Regions from separate parts of the Gracilibacillus pellucidus genome, predicted to be linked through region 2. Evidence: riboswitches for the same ligand, from Rfam matches in the RefSeq annotation. Region 2 holds a riboswitch; each other region holds the start of a gene.

Region 1 (4,221 bases), on a different contig from region 2:
GGTAAATGCAGCTGATATGGCTTCTTTAATTAGAGCGAAAGCAGTAAGTTTATATCGATATATGGAAAATCCATCAACAGAAATTACAGATGAATTCAATGAACAGAGAGAAGAAGTGTATCATTTACGTGAGGCAATAGAAGCCAATATGGATACAGATGAACAAATGAAAATGTATGAAGAAGCAATCGTATTAGATGAATCTTATAACTATGCTTTTGAAGAAGTGGTTAGCTATATGGATGCTGGCAATGAACATTTAGCGGCTAGTCGAGCAGAACAGGCTAAAGAAATACGGGTAGAAGCTGTTGAAAATATTGATGCATTGAAAGATTTATTGCATAAGGAAATGCAAAAAACGGCTGATAGAGCAGAAGACAGTCAACAAGCAGCATTTTTAGCTCTCATTATTGCCATTGTCATTTCAGTGATTACTAGTATTGTTTTAATTACGATAGTAAACCGTTCTATCACACGTAATTTATCGAAAGTTGTAAATGTTAGTAATGAAATTGCACAAGGTAACTTGCAAGTAGAGCAGTTGGACGATGATTCTAATGATGAGATTGGTCAATTAGCAACCTCCATTAATCAAATGAGTTACTCTTTGAAAAATATGATAGGCCGAGTATCTGAAGTGTCAACGACAGTAGGTTCACAAAGTAAAGAATTAAATCAGTCTGCTAATGAGGTGAAGGCAGGAACAGAACAAATTGCCGTCACAATGCAGGAATTAGCATCAGGAACGGAAGCACAGGCAGATCATGCAAGTGATGTATCTAGTAATATGAGTGAATTTGCACAAAAAGTGGCTGAAGCTAATCTTAATGGTGAACAAATTAGGGAAGCGTCAACAGATGTATTACAGATGACAACGAATGGTAGTGAAATGATGGAGTCATCTGTTAAACAAATGGAACGTATTCATGATATTGTGCAGGATGCTGTAACGAAAGTGCGCGGATTAGATGATCAATCGAAACAAATATCTCAACTTGTTGCTGTAATCAAAGATATTGCAGAACAAACAAACTTGTTAGCATTAAACGCAGCGATTGAAGCAGCTCGAGCAGGTGAGCATGGCCAAGGATTTGCAGTTGTTGCAGATGAGGTAAGAAAGCTCGCTGAACAAGTTGGTGAGTCTGTTTCTGATATTACAGGAATTGTCGCTAACATTCAAAATGAATCAGCAAATGTTTCGCAATCATTAGAGCAAGGATATGGAGAAGTAGAAGCAGGAGCGAGCCAAATCGAAAAAACTGGTCAGACATTTGAGCAAATTAATACAGCGGTGAATGAGATGGTATCAAGTATTAAGAACGTAACAACTAATTTGTCTGATATTTCTACTTCTAGTAAAGAAATAAATAGTTCTATAGAAGAGATTGCTTCTATATCCGAAGAATCTGCAGCAGGTGTCGAACAAACCTCAGCTTCTGCACAACAAGCAAGTAGTTCTATGGAAGAAGTGTCATCCAATTCCAATGAATTAGAAACATTAGCTGATAATTTGAACAATCTAGTCCGTAAATTTAAGATATAACCAATTAACTCCTTTTCCAATATGTGTATGTGAACGGGAATCGTGTTATAATTGAAGTAAATGGAGAGGAGCGGTAATATGGAAAAAATCAATGAAACTATTCAGGAATTAGCTAAGTTCAATGAATGGAGTCAATCTTTACAAGAGGTAGAAGATAAATATTTTTTCACACCAATTAAAAAAGGAAAATGGACTCCAGCAGAGATTATAAGTCATATTACTTCTTGGGACCGTTACATATTAAAAGAGTTAATGCCGAAAATGAAGGAAAATGCCGATATAGAAAGTGTTGAATTTGAAGTAATCAATCAACCCGCAGCGGAATATGCTTTATCTGGAATCAGCAAAGAACAATTGCTAAAAGAGCAAAAAGAAGCGAGAACCCAACTCATTCAAGGGTTAAAGGAAAAAACAGAGAAACAGTTTTATGCTACTTTTACGTTAGATGGTGAGGAGCTTGATGCTTTTTCAGGATATCCACATTCCATGTTTAACTATATAAACGTATTTGTTTGGCATGATAACCATCATAAGCAACAAATAAAAGAGTTTTTAACCTCATTATCTTGATTGTTAATGAAAGACTATCATAGTATACTAAAACTGGAACGAAATAATAGAAACCTATTCGACTAGGGGAGCATGTAGATGCTGAGAGAGTAAATCGACCCTTTGAACCTGATCTAGTTAAGACTAGCGTAGGGAAGTGGAATGGTTAGTGCATTAGATATTTTTCTATTTGCTTTTAACCAGCCCATTTTCTTACATAGAAGATGGGCTTTTTGCTGTTTTGATACTCTACTTATGGTTTCACAAAAAAGGAGAGAATGACATGTTTACAGATCGTCTATGGAAAAGAGTAGAACCTATTTGGACTGCTTATTTGGACCATCCTTTCGTAAGAGGATTAGGTGATGGTACGTTAGAACAGGATAAGTTCAGACATTGGTTGAAGCAAGATTATGTTTACTTAATTGATTACGCTAGACTTTTTGCAATTGGCAGTGCAAAAGCGGATGATTTAGAAGAGATGACAACATTTGCTAAATTGTTACACGGTGTGTTAGATGTAGAAATGGATTTGCATCGAAAATATGCAGCTGATTTTGGTATTACCAAAGAAGAATTAGAGAAGACAGAAGCATCTGCTATTACGACAGCATATACCAGTTATATGTTGAATTTGTCGCAACGAGGCGGTGTAGAGAATGTTGTAGCATCCGTGCTTGCATGTGAATGGAGCTATAATTTCATTGGCAAAGAACTGGCTAAACGTCCAGGATCATTAACAGATAACTTCTATAAAAGCTGGATAGAGATGTATAGCTCAGCTGAGTTTACAGCATTAGCAGAAGAAACGAAACAGCTTATGAATCGAATAGCAGAAGATAAGCCAGAAAAGGAACTAGCTCGATTAGAGGAGATTGTGGTCAAAACTAGTCAATTTGAATATATGTTTTGGGACATGGTTGAGAAGAAAGAAGAATGGCTGGTGAAAGGTTAAGTTAATCAATTAAAGATGTGAAAAGGGTGTACAGTACATCTGTACACCCTTAAAAAGCAGTTTATTCTGTTAGTTCAATAAAGGTTTCATCGTCATATACACTTGCAAACAATGGATCGCTGTACGCTGTATCTTTTAATTCTGGATTGATTTGGATGGCAGATGATAACTGTTTAAGCCCTTCATCTGTATCACCTTGAAGTACGAGAGCAACCCCTTTGCCATAATAACCAATTGCCTCTGTGTTAAATTGATCGATAATGGTATCATATACATCTTCTGACTCTTCAAAATCACCATTGTATGCTAACATTAATCCTTTATAATCGATAGCATCTAATTGTTGATCTGTATTCAGTTCAATAAGTTGATCTAAATATGGAATGGTTGCGTGGTATTCACCGAGAGAATCAGCTGCATAGACAAGATACCACAATGCGTCTTTATCTGTCGGATCCGCTTCTATGTATTTATTTAAGTTTTCAATAGATTTTTCAAATTCTTCTAGAAAATATAAAGCAACCCCTTTACCATATAACGCATATGGAGTATCAGGCTCGATTTCTAACGCTTTATCGTAATATTCAATTGCGTTTTCATCTCTTTCTAATCCGAAGTGAGCATTTCCCATATTAATAAATTGTTCTGGTTCTTGGTCACTAATATCAATTGCTTTTTGTGCAGCAATAATTGCTTTTTCATATTCTCCAAGCTCATTGTATGATAATGCTTGGTTTGTATAGGCATTGTCTAATTTATCATCTAATTCGATAGCTTCATCAAGAGCCTTTAATGCTTCCTCATATTGTTCCTGCATATTAAGCATGTATCCTTTTTCATTGTATAGATAAGGATCTTCAGGATATTTTTCTAAACGTTCCTCAATGTAATTTGCAGCTTCGTCAAATTTTCCTTGTTCATACCATTTATCATATTGCTCACGTGAAAAATCAGGATCAGTTGAGCTAAATAGAGAGCATCCTGAAAATAAAGCTAATAATAATAGAAAAAATATACTTATTATTCCTTTTTTCACTTCCTCACTTCCTCACTTCTTCTTTTTATCACGGTGCATGAGTCCGTAAAACCCCCACTGATTGATGTCTCACTTTATCTATTCTAAAAAAACACATTATCCATTGTAATGGAAATATTGGAAGATGTAACTGAGGCA
Region 2 (4,221 bases):
TTTCCCTGCAAGAATCATTGCCTCTACTTGTTCTGTCGTCAACGTTCCTATATTCAATAAAAGAGCACTAGCATTCTTTGCCATCTCTTCTACTTCTTCTTTCGCATGTGTCATAACAGGAGTAGCACCTACAGCATATAAACCGTTCGCGGTGAAATTCATCACGACTTGGTTCGTCATATTATGAATTAACGGTTTTTCTTGTCTAACCTTTTCAAGTAAATGACTCATTTCAACACCTCCTGTTGCTGTGGCAAACCTTTCAATCTATATCCCCAATGATTGGTCGGACCATACCCATTCCCCAACGCTAATGGATATTGAATAGCATCCGTTATAAAATCTTTACCAACCGTTACTGCCTCTTTAATAGATTTACCTTTGGCTAATTCTGCCGTTATCGCAGCTGAAAAAGTACAACCAGTTCCATGTGTATGCTTTGTTTCATAGCGATCCGCTTTAAAATAACTGAAGCTACTTCCATCATACAAAACATCGGTTGCTTCTCCTTCTAAATGGCCACCTTTTACAACAGCTGCTTTCGCCCCTAATTCTTCTACGATTACTTTAGCTGCATTTTCTGCCTCTTGATTAGAATGAATCTCAAAACCTACTAAACTTTCTGCTTCTGGTACATTTGGTGTTACGACAGTAGCAAGTGGAACTAATGTATTTCGGATCACTTGTCGTGATGTGATATCCATTAGTGAATCACCACTTTTCGCTATCATAACAGGGTCAATCACATAAGGAATAGTTGTTTTTGCTAGTTTACTAGCAACGAGCTCCATCATCTCAACTGTAGCAATCATTCCTGTTTTGACTGCTTGAGGTGGTATATCTGATAATACAGCATCTAACTGCTTTTCAATAAAATCAATAGGCAAATGCTGAACATCTTGAACACCTAACGTATTTTGTGCCACTACAGAAGTAATAACACTCATACCATATACTTGTCGCTCTTGAAATACTTTCAAATCTGCTTGTATACCCGCACCACCAGATGGATCTGTTCCAGCTATCGTCAGTGCTGATGCTACCTTACTCATTGTTGTACCCCCTCTAAAGAAAATGGCCACTCCTCCACATTGTAAGCCATATCCCAAAATAGATACTCAAGCTGACAGCTTTTAATAAAGGCTTGTTTTGCTTTTTCCTTCTCTTCTTCCCCAACATTTTCTGCCCATTTATCAATACGTTCACATAATTCCGTTGTCACAGATGCTGTATCCTCTTTCGCATAGAAAGTAATCCATTCATAGAAAGGATGGTCTTCTGTCGGTTGATATTTCTCTTTCAAGTGATGCCCAATCTCTAAATATGTCCATGGACATGGTAGTAGTGCTGCAATTAGCTCTCCCATCGAGCCTTGTTGGGCAACACTTTTCATATGTGTCACATAATGATTGGCTGTTGGTGGTAATGGATAGCCTTGCAATTCTTCATAATCTACCCCTGCCACCTCGCATAAATTATGGTGTGGATGGATTTCGCTATTCAAAACAAAACCGATTTTGTCATAAAAATAGTTCATATCTTCTCTTGTGCTGCTTTTAGCAATTGCAATTCCATAAATGTTCATAAAAGCATTTAAATATTCAAAATCTGCCTTCACATAATGAACAATTGCTTCCTTGTGTAAATTGCCTTCTCCGATACCAACTACAAATGGGTGTTCAAAAATTCCTTGGTAAATATCCTCTGCTGATTCTCGCAAAACTTGACTAAATTTCATCATTTCCAGCCTCCACTTTTTTATATTTTTCCATAATAAAAAGCCACTTGCTAAAAGCAGAGCGGCTTTTGAAATCATATATCAAAAGTAAGGTGCAGAAATGAAGTACACCGACCGACTCCACTTTCCTCCGCTGGTTCTAACCAGTTCAGGTTCAAAGGGATCAAGAAAACACATTCTTATCTCAGCTACTTTTGTAGCACCCCTAGTGGATTTTTATTATGAAGTTATTACCAATAAAACATGTATCACTACGATTGTCAACTATTTAATAAATCCGAATGAGCGTAGTGGCCATATACGGAACTTCACGTCACCAATTATAGAATCTTCATCAATAAAACCAAATGCACGACCATCTTTACTTATTCTACGGTTGTCTCCTAGTACAAATATATAACCTTCTGGCACGGTATCTACTCCGGTTATATCCTCTAGTGTAAAATCATTTGTAAGCGTCTGTCCATCTGATAATAACGATTTGTACTCATCCAAATATGGTTCCTCATATTTTTCCCCATTGATATACAAATCATCATCTCTCACCTCAACTGTATCACCTGGTAAACCGATGACACGTTTCACATAGTTTTCATTCTCATCTGGTGCTTCAAAAGCAATTTCATCAAATCGTTCAATACTACTAATCTTACTTAAAATAATCCGATCTCCATTCTCTAAATTGGGCATCATTGATTCTCCCTTTACAATAGACGGAGTAATTAAAAAGTGACGACAAAGGAGGACGATGACAATAGCTATCAGTAGTGCTTTTAACCATGAAAGTATTTCTTTAACGACTGGATTATCCATACAAATGTGACCTTCTTTCATCATAATGAGCTTTTTTTAAAACAATTAACTTTTGCCTATAATTAATGTATGGTATTCTATTATAATGCAAAATCTAGTAGCATAGCGCTACTTACTTATTTTAGCACATATCTATAACTAGTTGTTAATAATACTATAGAAATCAGGTGAACAAATGGAAAAACAACAGGACACAAAGAGACTGTATACTGGTCTGCTTATTGTAGGAATTATCCTTTTAGCATTTAATTTACGTCCTGCAATTACATCAGTTGGTCCTATTATCGGGATTATTCGTTCAGATTTAAACATTAGCAATTGGAGTGCTGGCTTGTTAACAAGTTTACCTTTAATCGCTTTTGCCTTTATGTCACCCATCGCACCTAAAATCGCCAACCGAACAAGTAACGAAAAAGCATTACTTTACGGTTTGATTACCATCCTTATTGGTATTTGGATTCGTTCTACCTCATCCATTATTTTATTATTTATTGGTACGATCTTAATCGGGGTTGGAATTGCTATTATCAATGTTATTTTACCAAGCTTAATTAAAAGTAAATTCCCAGAGAAAATTGGTGTAATGACAGGTGCGTACTCCACTTCGATGTCTATTTTTGCGGCACTCGGATCTGGTTTAAGTGTACCTATTACCACAACTGCAGGAATTGGATGGAAATGGTCATTAGCTAGTTGGAGTATATTAACCATTGTCGGTATACTTGTTTGGTTATTCGTCATGAGTAAACAGCCAAAAGAAGAAGATCCACAATTGTATGAAGCAAGCATCGGTAAATTGTTACGTTCACCTACCGCATGGTTTGTAACATTCTTTATGGGATTACAGTCTTTCTTATTTTATGTAACAGTCTCATGGCTAGCAGAAATATTAATTTCTTATGAATTGACTGCTTCTACAGCAGGCTGGTATGTTGCTTATATGCAATTTATAAGTGTACCTATTACATTCTTCACACCAGTGATTGCCAGCAGATTATCGAATCAACAGCCTATCGTAGCTGTCACAGGACTATTTGGTATTATCGGCTATAGTATGCTTTATGTTGAACCTGGTATAGTAGGTATAACGATTGCGGTCACCTTGATCGGGATCATGTTAGGAGCTTCGATTAGTTTAGCATTAGCTCTACTTGGACTCAGAACATCAAACGCAAGACAAGCTGCTGAACTATCAGGCATGTCACAATCATTTGGCTACTTATTAGCCGCAGTCGGTCCAATTGTAATTGGTCTAATCTTTGATATGACTGGTAGCTGGCATCCTTCTATCACTACCATTATTATCTTCACTGTCATTATGATGGCTTGCGGACTAGGTGCAGGACGAAACAAAAAAGTGCTATGAATCATAGCGCTTTTTTTATACCCATTATTCGTAAAGGATACATGTATGAACAGTTAACATCGTTGATTGATGAATAATTCAAGGCGTTCTGGCATATTGTTTATGTATCGGCTTGATGTGTTAACGACGATGTTTGGAGAAATACCGGTTTATTATTTCCAGAATAGGGTATATGTAGATAGATTGACTACTTTACCTGAACTTATATCAGGTGTATACTGTTATAGTTACAAGAAATGGAGATGGTTATCTAATGAGGAAATCCTTCGTTTTTGTCATGATGATACTAACCATTTCTCACTTT
Region 3 (4,221 bases), on a different contig from region 2:
ATCTAGGCCAGATTTTCATATTCTTTGTTATCCGGTTATTACAATGAGAGAATTCACACACGAAGGTAGTAAAACGAACTTATTAGGAGAAAAGCCAGAGCAAAGACTAGTAGATTATTATTCATGCGAGGAAATGGTGCACAAAGACACACCACCTGCTTTTATTTGGTCAACAGCTAATGATCAAGCAGTACCTTCATTCAATAGTTTGCAATATGCTGTGGCACTACAAACTGACCAAATACCTTATGAGTTGCATATTTATCAAGACGGACGACACGGATTAGGACTTGCCGACGATCATCCGTACACACAAGATTGGAAACAAGCATGTCTGAACTGGATGAACGCTTATGTAGTAAGTAATTAACTGCTCTGTTCTAATAGCTTTCGTAATTTCAAGCGGAAGCTATTTTTTTGTTCTTCTGAAAACTTTTTCGGCCCTTTCGTTCGTATACCTGCTTTTCGTGCTTGTGCATTAATATGGCGTTCCTGTAGCATTTGGTCGATTTTGTCTTTTGTATAACGAAAGCCGATATGGTGTATAACATGACATCCTTTTTCTAGACAAAGTGCCGCTAAACCATAATCTTGTGTTACCACAACGTCACCATGTTTTACCATTTGGACAATTCGGTAATCAGCCGCATCCGCTCCATCATCTACATACTTAATAGAAACATGACTAGGCGTTTCCTTCATAGAAAAATGACTATAACTCTTCACTAACACTACATCCAACTGAAATAATTTTGCTTCTTCTATTATCATATCTGTCACCGGACATGCATCCGCATCTACATATATATTCATCTTATTCACTCCTCGTTTCATAGTATAGCAGAACGCTCATACTTACACACGAAAAAACAGTTCACCTTAATCGATGAACTGTCTTCTTATTATCCTGCATAATATTTTTCTTGGATAAAGAGTAATTTATGACGTAAAAGCTGCAATTCTTCTTCGTTAAGAGGAACTAATGGCAAACGCAAACTTCCCACATCCATTCCGTTCATTGAAAGAGCTGCTTTAACAGGTGCTGGACTTGGAGCCATAAACATTGCCTGCATAATCGGGTGTAAATACTGATGTAATTCTTGTGCTCGAGCAACATTACCTAAAGTGTAAGCAGTTATCATTTCATTCATTTCCGATCCTACTATATGAGAAGAAACAGAAACAATACCGTGTGCACCGATTGCTACAGCTGGGAGTGTTAATGTATCATCACCACTATATAAGGAGAAGTTACTATCTGTTTCATGAATAATACGCGTCATGCCATCTAAATCACCACTAGCTTCTTTAACAGCAACAATATTTTCGATTTGAGCTAATTTGATGATTGTTTCAGGATTGATTGCAACACTTGATCGACCAGGAATATTGTATAACATCACAGGTAAACTAGTGGATGCTGCAATAGTTTTAAAATGTAAATAAAGCCCTTCTTGAGAAGGTTTGTTGTAATATGGTGCAACTAGCATGACTGCATCCACACCAATCGTTTCTGCTTTTTTCGTCATTTCCATTGATTCTTGTGTATTGTTAGAACCTGTTCCTGCAATGACAGGCACACGGCCATTAACAGTTTTTACCGTAAACTGCAGTAAGGATAACTTTTCTTCTTTTGATAAGGTAGGGGATTCACCTGTCGTCCCAGCTACTACTAAGGCATCTGTTCCATTTTGAAGTAAATGGTTAATCAGTTGCTCTGTTTTGTCATAATCAATTGCGTTTTTTTCATTAAATGGTGTAACCATCGCGGTTAATACACGTCCAAAATTCATTTTACATCCACCTCTATTCAAAGATTAAAAACAATTTCACTTGTACCTGAATAGAGCATATCTCATCAAACCATTTTTCGTATAAAAAAGATGCAAGTAATGAGGGTATCATTACTTGCATCTTTGTATACTTTAGCTCGATGCGTGAGATAGCCCTCCATACAGTCTTCACTATATGACAGCCCAACATTTATTTAATGCAGGACCAGCAATGTATGTTGATGTGTACGTACATTACTTCGGCAAATTCCCCTTTCCATTAGCTTTCCTCGGCTACATCAGCCTCCAGCTAGGTACTAATGGTTTTTGCACCTCTATTCTCACTTCAATAAAAATTGAAGCAAAACGATATAATTGTTTTTTGTTGATTCTAACTATATCAAAAAAATGTACTCGTTGCAAACAAAATTTTTTCTTAATTGTTATGAAATTTGGTGGGAATTTCCTACAATAAACCTTGACAATACGAAAAGATTTGGTATGATGTAGTCAAATTACATATTACGATCACATTCCACTAGGGGTGTCTTTTAAAGACTGAGATTAAAGTCATTACTTTAAGACCCTTAGAACCTGATCTGGTTCATACCAGCGTAGGGAAGTGGCTTAAGGTGCAATAGAATAATGATATTGCAGTTTTCTGATGGATAAGTTTAGCCACTATCTCTACGTCACGTATGGATAGTGGCTTTTTTCGTATGCAAAAGGAGGAAAGAGAAGCGAGTTTTGACTATTAATCAATAAAATAAAAAGGAGCGTAATACCAATGAAAAAATCATTAACGTTAACAGATATTTTGATCACGATTGTCATTGCTTTTATTTTTGCGGTTATTTATAAACTTTGGGGACCATTGTATAGTTTAGTAGGTGTTTTCGGATTACATATCGATCAATTGCTCTATGGCATGTGGTTTATGGCGGCGACTGTTGCCTTTTTAATCATCCGAAAGCCAGGAGTTGCTTTACTAGCGGAATTAGCAGCCGCGCAAGGAGAATTTATGTTTGGTGGCCATTGGGGAATATCGTTGCTACTATATGGACTTATTCAAGGACTTGGCTGTGAACTTATATTTGCGATGTATCGTTACAAGAGTTATCGATTATACGTTACTTGCCTCGCAGCAATTGGTGCAGCTGTCGGCTCACTTATTTTAGATGTGTTTTATGGTTATATTGATTCATTAGCTGTGTGGAATCTTACTTTACTAATAGTGAATAGAATCGTAGGGTCGATTGTGATCACCGGCTTCTTTGCTTATTTCCTAGTAGAAGCTATCGACAAAACAGGGGTAACCAAAAGTATTCGTCCTGTGTCAAATGAGGATTATCACCTATTAGATGACGAGGTGCGTTAAGATGATAACGTTAAAAAAATTACGAGCAACCTACCCTAACAGTGATAGTCTACTATTCAAAGATTTATCGATTACTATAGCAAAAGGAGAAAAAGTATTAGTTGTTGGTCCATCAGGTTCAGGTAAATCGACGTTACTTCAGATTATGGCAGGTTTAATACCTGATGTTATCGAAATGCCGTTAAAGATAGCGGAACGCTCAGTCTCACCATCATATGGCATGGTTTTTCAAGATCCAGATGCACAATTTTGTATGCCCTATGTGGATGAAGAAATTGCTTTTGTATTAGAAAATAGAAATACACCGAAAAAAGAAATGCCAACGTTGATTCATCAGTATCTTCAAAAAGTCGGATTACAACTAGAAGATATTCATACCTCTATCCAGCAATTATCAGGAGGAATGAAACAACGATTAGCAATAGCCTCCGCTTTAGCGCTAGAACCAGAGGTGCTGTTTTTAGATGAACCAACGGCAATGCTTGATCAAACAGGGACACAACAAGTTTGGGACACATTAAAAACCGTTGCTGATGATAAAACAGTGGTTATCGTCGAGCACAAAATCGATCACGTATTACCGCTAGTTGACCGCCTTATTATGTTAGATAGCGAAGGAAAAATTATCGCAGATGGTAATCCAAACCTTCTATTACATCAGCATAAAGATACATTTTATCAAGCAGGGATTTGGTATCCAGATATATGGGAGGATTATCGAATGACTATACCTGCAAAATCAGAACTAGAAACGAGTCATCGACCAATTATAGAACTAGATGCTTTTGCAGGTTTTTATCACAAACAAAAGAAAATAGAAGTGGAACAAGCAACGATTCAACATGGGGATTGGATTGCGATAACAGGGGAAAATGGCTCTGGGAAAAGTACGTTAATGTTAGCGATCATGCAATTAATCAAAACAGAAGGGACTATTAACTACCATTTATCCGAAGGTGTAGAAACGTGTGATTATCGCAAAATGGGCTATGTATTTCAAAACCCTGAACTTCAATTTATAACCAATAGTGTCTATAAAGAGTTACAGCATTCATTAGAACATAGTAATAT
Region 4 (4,221 bases), on a different contig from region 2:
TTGTACTTCCTTCACTTGCTTGGCAGCTTCTAGTACTTTCTCCGCATATTCGGGATGGTTCACAACTGGTGGATAGCCAAATGCATAGTCAAAATCATAGGCCATATCGTAGCTAAGGCACGTTCCTTTGATAACTTTCTCCATTTCTGCTTTAATAAAATGTTGCACTTCTGCATTAAATGTACGTATAGTACCACTGATGACCGCGGTATTTGGTATCACGTTAAAGACATTGCCTGAAAGGAATTTACCGATTGTTATGACGGCAGTTTCCAGCGGATCGATACGTCTACTGACAATTTGTTGTAAGTTGATAACAAGCTGTGATCCAGCGACAACAGGATCTTTTGTCTGATGGGGGATGGCACCATGACCACCTTTTCCTTTAAGTTGTATCGTAAAGGAGTCAGCAGCTGCCATAAAGTTCGTTGGAGCGGTTTGGACGACGCCATATGGTGTATTTGTCCAAAGGTGTGTTCCGTAAACAACATCTACATTCGCTAGGGCGCCAGCTTCAATCATTGCTTTTGCACCACCAGGAACAAGTTCCTCTGCATGTTGGTGAATAAAGACAACCGTACCAGCTAATTTGTCTTGATGTTTCTGTAACACTTTTGCAACTGCTAAAAGTGTCGTCGTGTGTCCGTCATGCCCACAAGCATGCATGACCCCCTCTTTTTTTGATTTATAGCTTACCTCTTTTTCATCTTGAATAGGTAACGCATCGAAATCTGCGCGTAAGGCAACCGTTTTTCCTGGTTTAGTTCCTTTTAATGTTGCTACAACCCCATTTTCGCCGACATTTGCTTCATAAGGAATATGTAATGATTGATATTGTTCTTGTATAAAAGCAGCTGTTTTCTCTTCTTGAAAGGACAGCTCTGGATGTTGATGTAAAAACCTTCTCATTTCGACCATTTCTTCATATAATGCATCAATTTCTTCGAATAAAGTGTCCCTCATTTTCTCACCCCGAAAAAAGAATTTCTTCTCATTATAACATAAATAGAGAAAATTCAGTTTGTTGTTAATGTTTTAATAATGAATGAAACGATATTTCTGTTCTTTACTAAACACAAAAAAACAACCTCCAAAACCGGAGGCTGTTTCTACTTATTGAAAGCTTTTATCTGCTAAAAGGCGTTCTGTTTCTTCTTTGTGACCTGTTTCGTCTGCAATAATATCTTCTAATTTAACCACTAATTCTGTTAAACCAAGCTCATCTGCTTGTTGTTTTCTTGTCTCATAACGTTCAATTGTTTCTGTTTCTGCTTTAAGTGTCGCTTCTAACATTTCTTTCACATCTGTTAGTTGCTCGACTTTTGCTGGAGTGGTTGTTGGTGTACCACCTAATGTTTTGATTTTATCGGATAAGTATAAAGCATGTCCGATTTCATCATTTATCTCATCTTCAAAAAATGGTTTTAGGAAGGAGCGATATAATCCTGATACAACAGATGCGTGATACGTATACATAATCGTTGCCGCATACTCATTTGCTAAGTCTACATTTAATCCATCGATAAGCTCTTGTAATTTTGCTTGATCTTGTGCCATTTACGTTCAACATCCTTTCATTATTATCTCTACACTATATATCTACCCTTTTACAAAAAGTTTAAACATAAATACTAGATTTTTATTGGAAAAAAATATATGATATGTTATTCTTTTTTTGTAAGCGAATAAAATAGTAATGAACACTAGGGGAGCCTTTTAGGCTGAGACGATTCTTCGGACCCTTTGAACCTGATCTGGTTAACACCAGCGGAGGGAAGTGGTAGGAAAAGCACTGATTTATCTAAACTGCTTTTAATTATGCCACTTGTCCATGCTGGGTGAGTGGCTTTTTGACGTTCTTTTCACTACCGAATCAAAGGAGTAATGACAATGCAAGGAATACACCTTATTTCAAATGGAAGATTAACAGAGAAAGAGTTAGATTTCGTTGCGAGAAATATGGAGTTGCTTGATTTTTTTCATCTGCGTGAGAAGAAAAAAACAGCACAAGAGATAGCCGATCTTGCTGATAGACTAATGGATACAGATGTACCACGAGAACGGATTATCATTAATGATCGTGTCGATGTGGCACATGTGAAGCGATGTGGAGGAGCTCAATTAGCTTATCATAGTCTTACCATTGCGAATGTAAAAGCTTGTTTTCCTCATTTATTAGTTGGTAAGTCTGTTCATTCACTTGCAGAAGCATTAGATGCAGAACAACAGGGTGCGGATTATTTACTGTATGGTCATATCTTTCCAAGCAACTCTAAACGTGGTGCAGAGCCAAGAGGGGTTGCCGCATTGGCTGAGTTAACTCGCAATGTGTCTCTTCCGGTCATTGCCATTGGTGGAATACATACGAGTAATGTACACCAAGTGCTTGCTGCTGGTGCAAACGGGATAGCGATTATGTCAGGAATATGGGATGCCGAAGATCCAGTCAAAGCTTTAAAGCACTATCGTGACGTGTTCGACAAAGTGGAAGGAGGCGTCGTATGAAGCAAGCATTTGACCAAATTGTCGTTGGTGGAGGAGTAATGGGAACATCGATTGCTTATCAATTAAGTAAACGAGGTTACAGAGTATTGTTGCTAGAAGCAAACGAAATAGCTGCAGAGGCATCAAGTGCGGCAGCGGGTATGCTAGGTGTACAGATGGAATTTGAACAGAACTCAGCTTTATTTCAATTTGCCAAAGAAAGTAGAGCCTTATTTCCTTCATTAGCACAAGAGTTGTTAGAGGATAGTGGTGTGGACATTCAATTAATCGAAAAAGGTGCATTGAAACTTGTCTATCACGAGGACGAATTACCACGATTAAAAAGGATTGCAACGTTTCAAACAGAACAAGGAAAAGAGGCAAGAATCATTTCCGCATCTACCGTGCCAGAAAAAGAACTTGCTACAGACTTTTATGCCGCGCTTTACTGTCCGACAGAAGGTCAAGTATCTGCACCACATTTAACGAAGGCATTTGCAAGAGGAGCTGAGCGTCATGGTGCGGTGATATATGAGCAAACAGAGGTGACTGATTTTATTGTTGAGCATGGGAAAGTGATCGGAGTTACTACTACGGACGACAGCTATTATGCGAATGCTGTAGTGATGACTTGTGGATTTAAGAGCGGTCGTTTTTCAAGTTTTATTAAAGGAATTACACCGATAAAAGGAGAATGCTTGTCTGTTATTACGGATAAACCATTGATCCAATCTACCATTTTCACAGAAGGTTGCTATATCGTACCAAAGCGAGGAAACAGACTGATTATTGGTGCTACTTCGAAGCCAAATCAAACGGACAAAGATGTCAAGGTAGCGAGTGTCCTTCATTTATTATCGCGAGCAAAACAAATACTACCGGCGTTAAACAAAGCATCTATCGAAAAAATATGGGCAGGTGTGCGTCCGATGACACATGACGGGCTCCCTTACTTAGGGGAAGTACCAGATGTATCGGGGTTATTTGTTGCTACTGGGCACTATCGTAATGGCATATTATTAGCAGCAAGAACAGCCACTTTTATGGCGGATTTTATCGAGGGCAAACAAGTGAATCAGCATTTTTTAACTGCTTTTTCCTTAACAAGGGAGCGGCTAGTCTCTGTATGAGGAGGAATAGATTTGAAGATAATGATAAACGGTGATGCATTAACAGTGAATGATCAGGTTACGAATATAGCAGATTTATTAAAAGAGTTACGATTAGAAAAAAAGTCATTAATCATTGAACATAATCAAGTTATTTTGAGAAAAGAACATCATCAGGGAACGAGCCTTTCAGAAGGTGATCGTTTAGAAATTGTTCATTTTGTTGGAGGAGGATGATTAAATATGTTGAATATAGGAAAATACACTTTTCAATCTCGTTTATTGTTAGGTACAGGTAAATATCCAAACTATGATGTGCAAAAACAAGCAGTGGATGTATCAGAAACAGAAATACTAACGTTTGCTGTTCGGCGAATGAACATTTATGATCCAGAACAACCAAACTTTTTGGAAAAAATTGATCAAAAGAAGTATCGCTTTTTACCGAATACTGCTGGGGCAAAAAATGCAGAAGAAGCAGTTAGGATTGCTAAATTAGCAGATGCTTCTGGATTATGTGACATGATTAAAGTGGAAGTAATAGGCTGTGATCGAACATTACTACCTGATCCTGTTGAAACAATAAAAGCTACTGAAATATTACTAGCTGAAGGCTTTACTGTTTTGC

What was found. Region 2 has a riboswitch for thiamine pyrophosphate ahead of tenA (thiaminase II). Riboswitches for the same ligand answer to the same signal wherever they lie in the genome.
Region 1: it holds a riboswitch for thiamine pyrophosphate, as region 2 does, so the genes downstream of both, tenA (thiaminase II) here and tenA (thiaminase II) in region 2, are expected to answer to the same signal.
Region 3: it holds a riboswitch for thiamine pyrophosphate, as region 2 does, so the genes downstream of both, SH601_RS09445 (ECF transporter S component) here and tenA (thiaminase II) in region 2, are expected to answer to the same signal.
Region 4: it holds a riboswitch for thiamine pyrophosphate, as region 2 does, so the genes downstream of both, SH601_RS06940 (thiamine phosphate synthase) here and tenA (thiaminase II) in region 2, are expected to answer to the same signal.

What each region holds. Positions count from the first base shown of each region.
Region 1 is NZ_JAWZSR010000001.1:48,532-52,752, forward strand. It holds gene SH601_RS00220 (methyl-accepting chemotaxis protein) at 1-1,543, shown strand, start outside; gene SH601_RS00225 (DinB family protein) at 1,622-2,113, shown strand; TPP riboswitch at 2,168-2,265, shown strand; gene tenA (thiaminase II) at 2,376-3,047, shown strand; gene SH601_RS00235 (tetratricopeptide repeat protein) at 3,109-4,083, opposite strand.
Region 2 is NZ_JAWZSR010000005.1:53,892-58,112, forward strand. It holds gene thiM (hydroxyethylthiazole kinase) at 1-231, opposite strand, end outside; gene thiD (bifunctional hydroxymethylpyrimidine kinase/phosphomethylpyrimidine kinase) at 228-1,052, opposite strand; gene tenA (thiaminase II) at 1,049-1,738, opposite strand; TPP riboswitch at 1,847-1,955, opposite strand; gene lepB (signal peptidase I) at 2,003-2,551, opposite strand; gene SH601_RS10240 (CynX/NimT family MFS transporter) at 2,727-3,917, shown strand; gene SH601_RS10245 (hypothetical protein) at 4,171-4,221, shown strand, end outside.
Region 3 is NZ_JAWZSR010000004.1:309,789-314,009, reverse strand. It holds gene SH601_RS09460 (alpha/beta hydrolase) at 1-370, shown strand, start outside; gene SH601_RS09455 (YaiI/YqxD family protein) at 367-813, opposite strand; gene dapA (4-hydroxy-tetrahydrodipicolinate synthase) at 903-1,793, opposite strand; lysine riboswitch at 1,936-2,118, opposite strand; TPP riboswitch at 2,303-2,410, shown strand; gene SH601_RS09445 (ECF transporter S component) at 2,560-3,150, shown strand; gene SH601_RS09440 (ABC transporter ATP-binding protein) at 3,152-4,221, shown strand, end outside.
Region 4 is NZ_JAWZSR010000003.1:268,844-273,064, forward strand. It holds gene SH601_RS06930 (M20 metallopeptidase family protein) at 1-963, opposite strand, end outside; gene SH601_RS06935 (ferritin-like domain-containing protein) at 1,114-1,557, opposite strand; TPP riboswitch at 1,696-1,793, shown strand; gene SH601_RS06940 (thiamine phosphate synthase) at 1,891-2,505, shown strand; gene thiO (glycine oxidase ThiO) at 2,502-3,614, shown strand; gene thiS (sulfur carrier protein ThiS) at 3,636-3,830, shown strand; gene SH601_RS06955 (thiazole synthase) at 3,837-4,221, shown strand, end outside.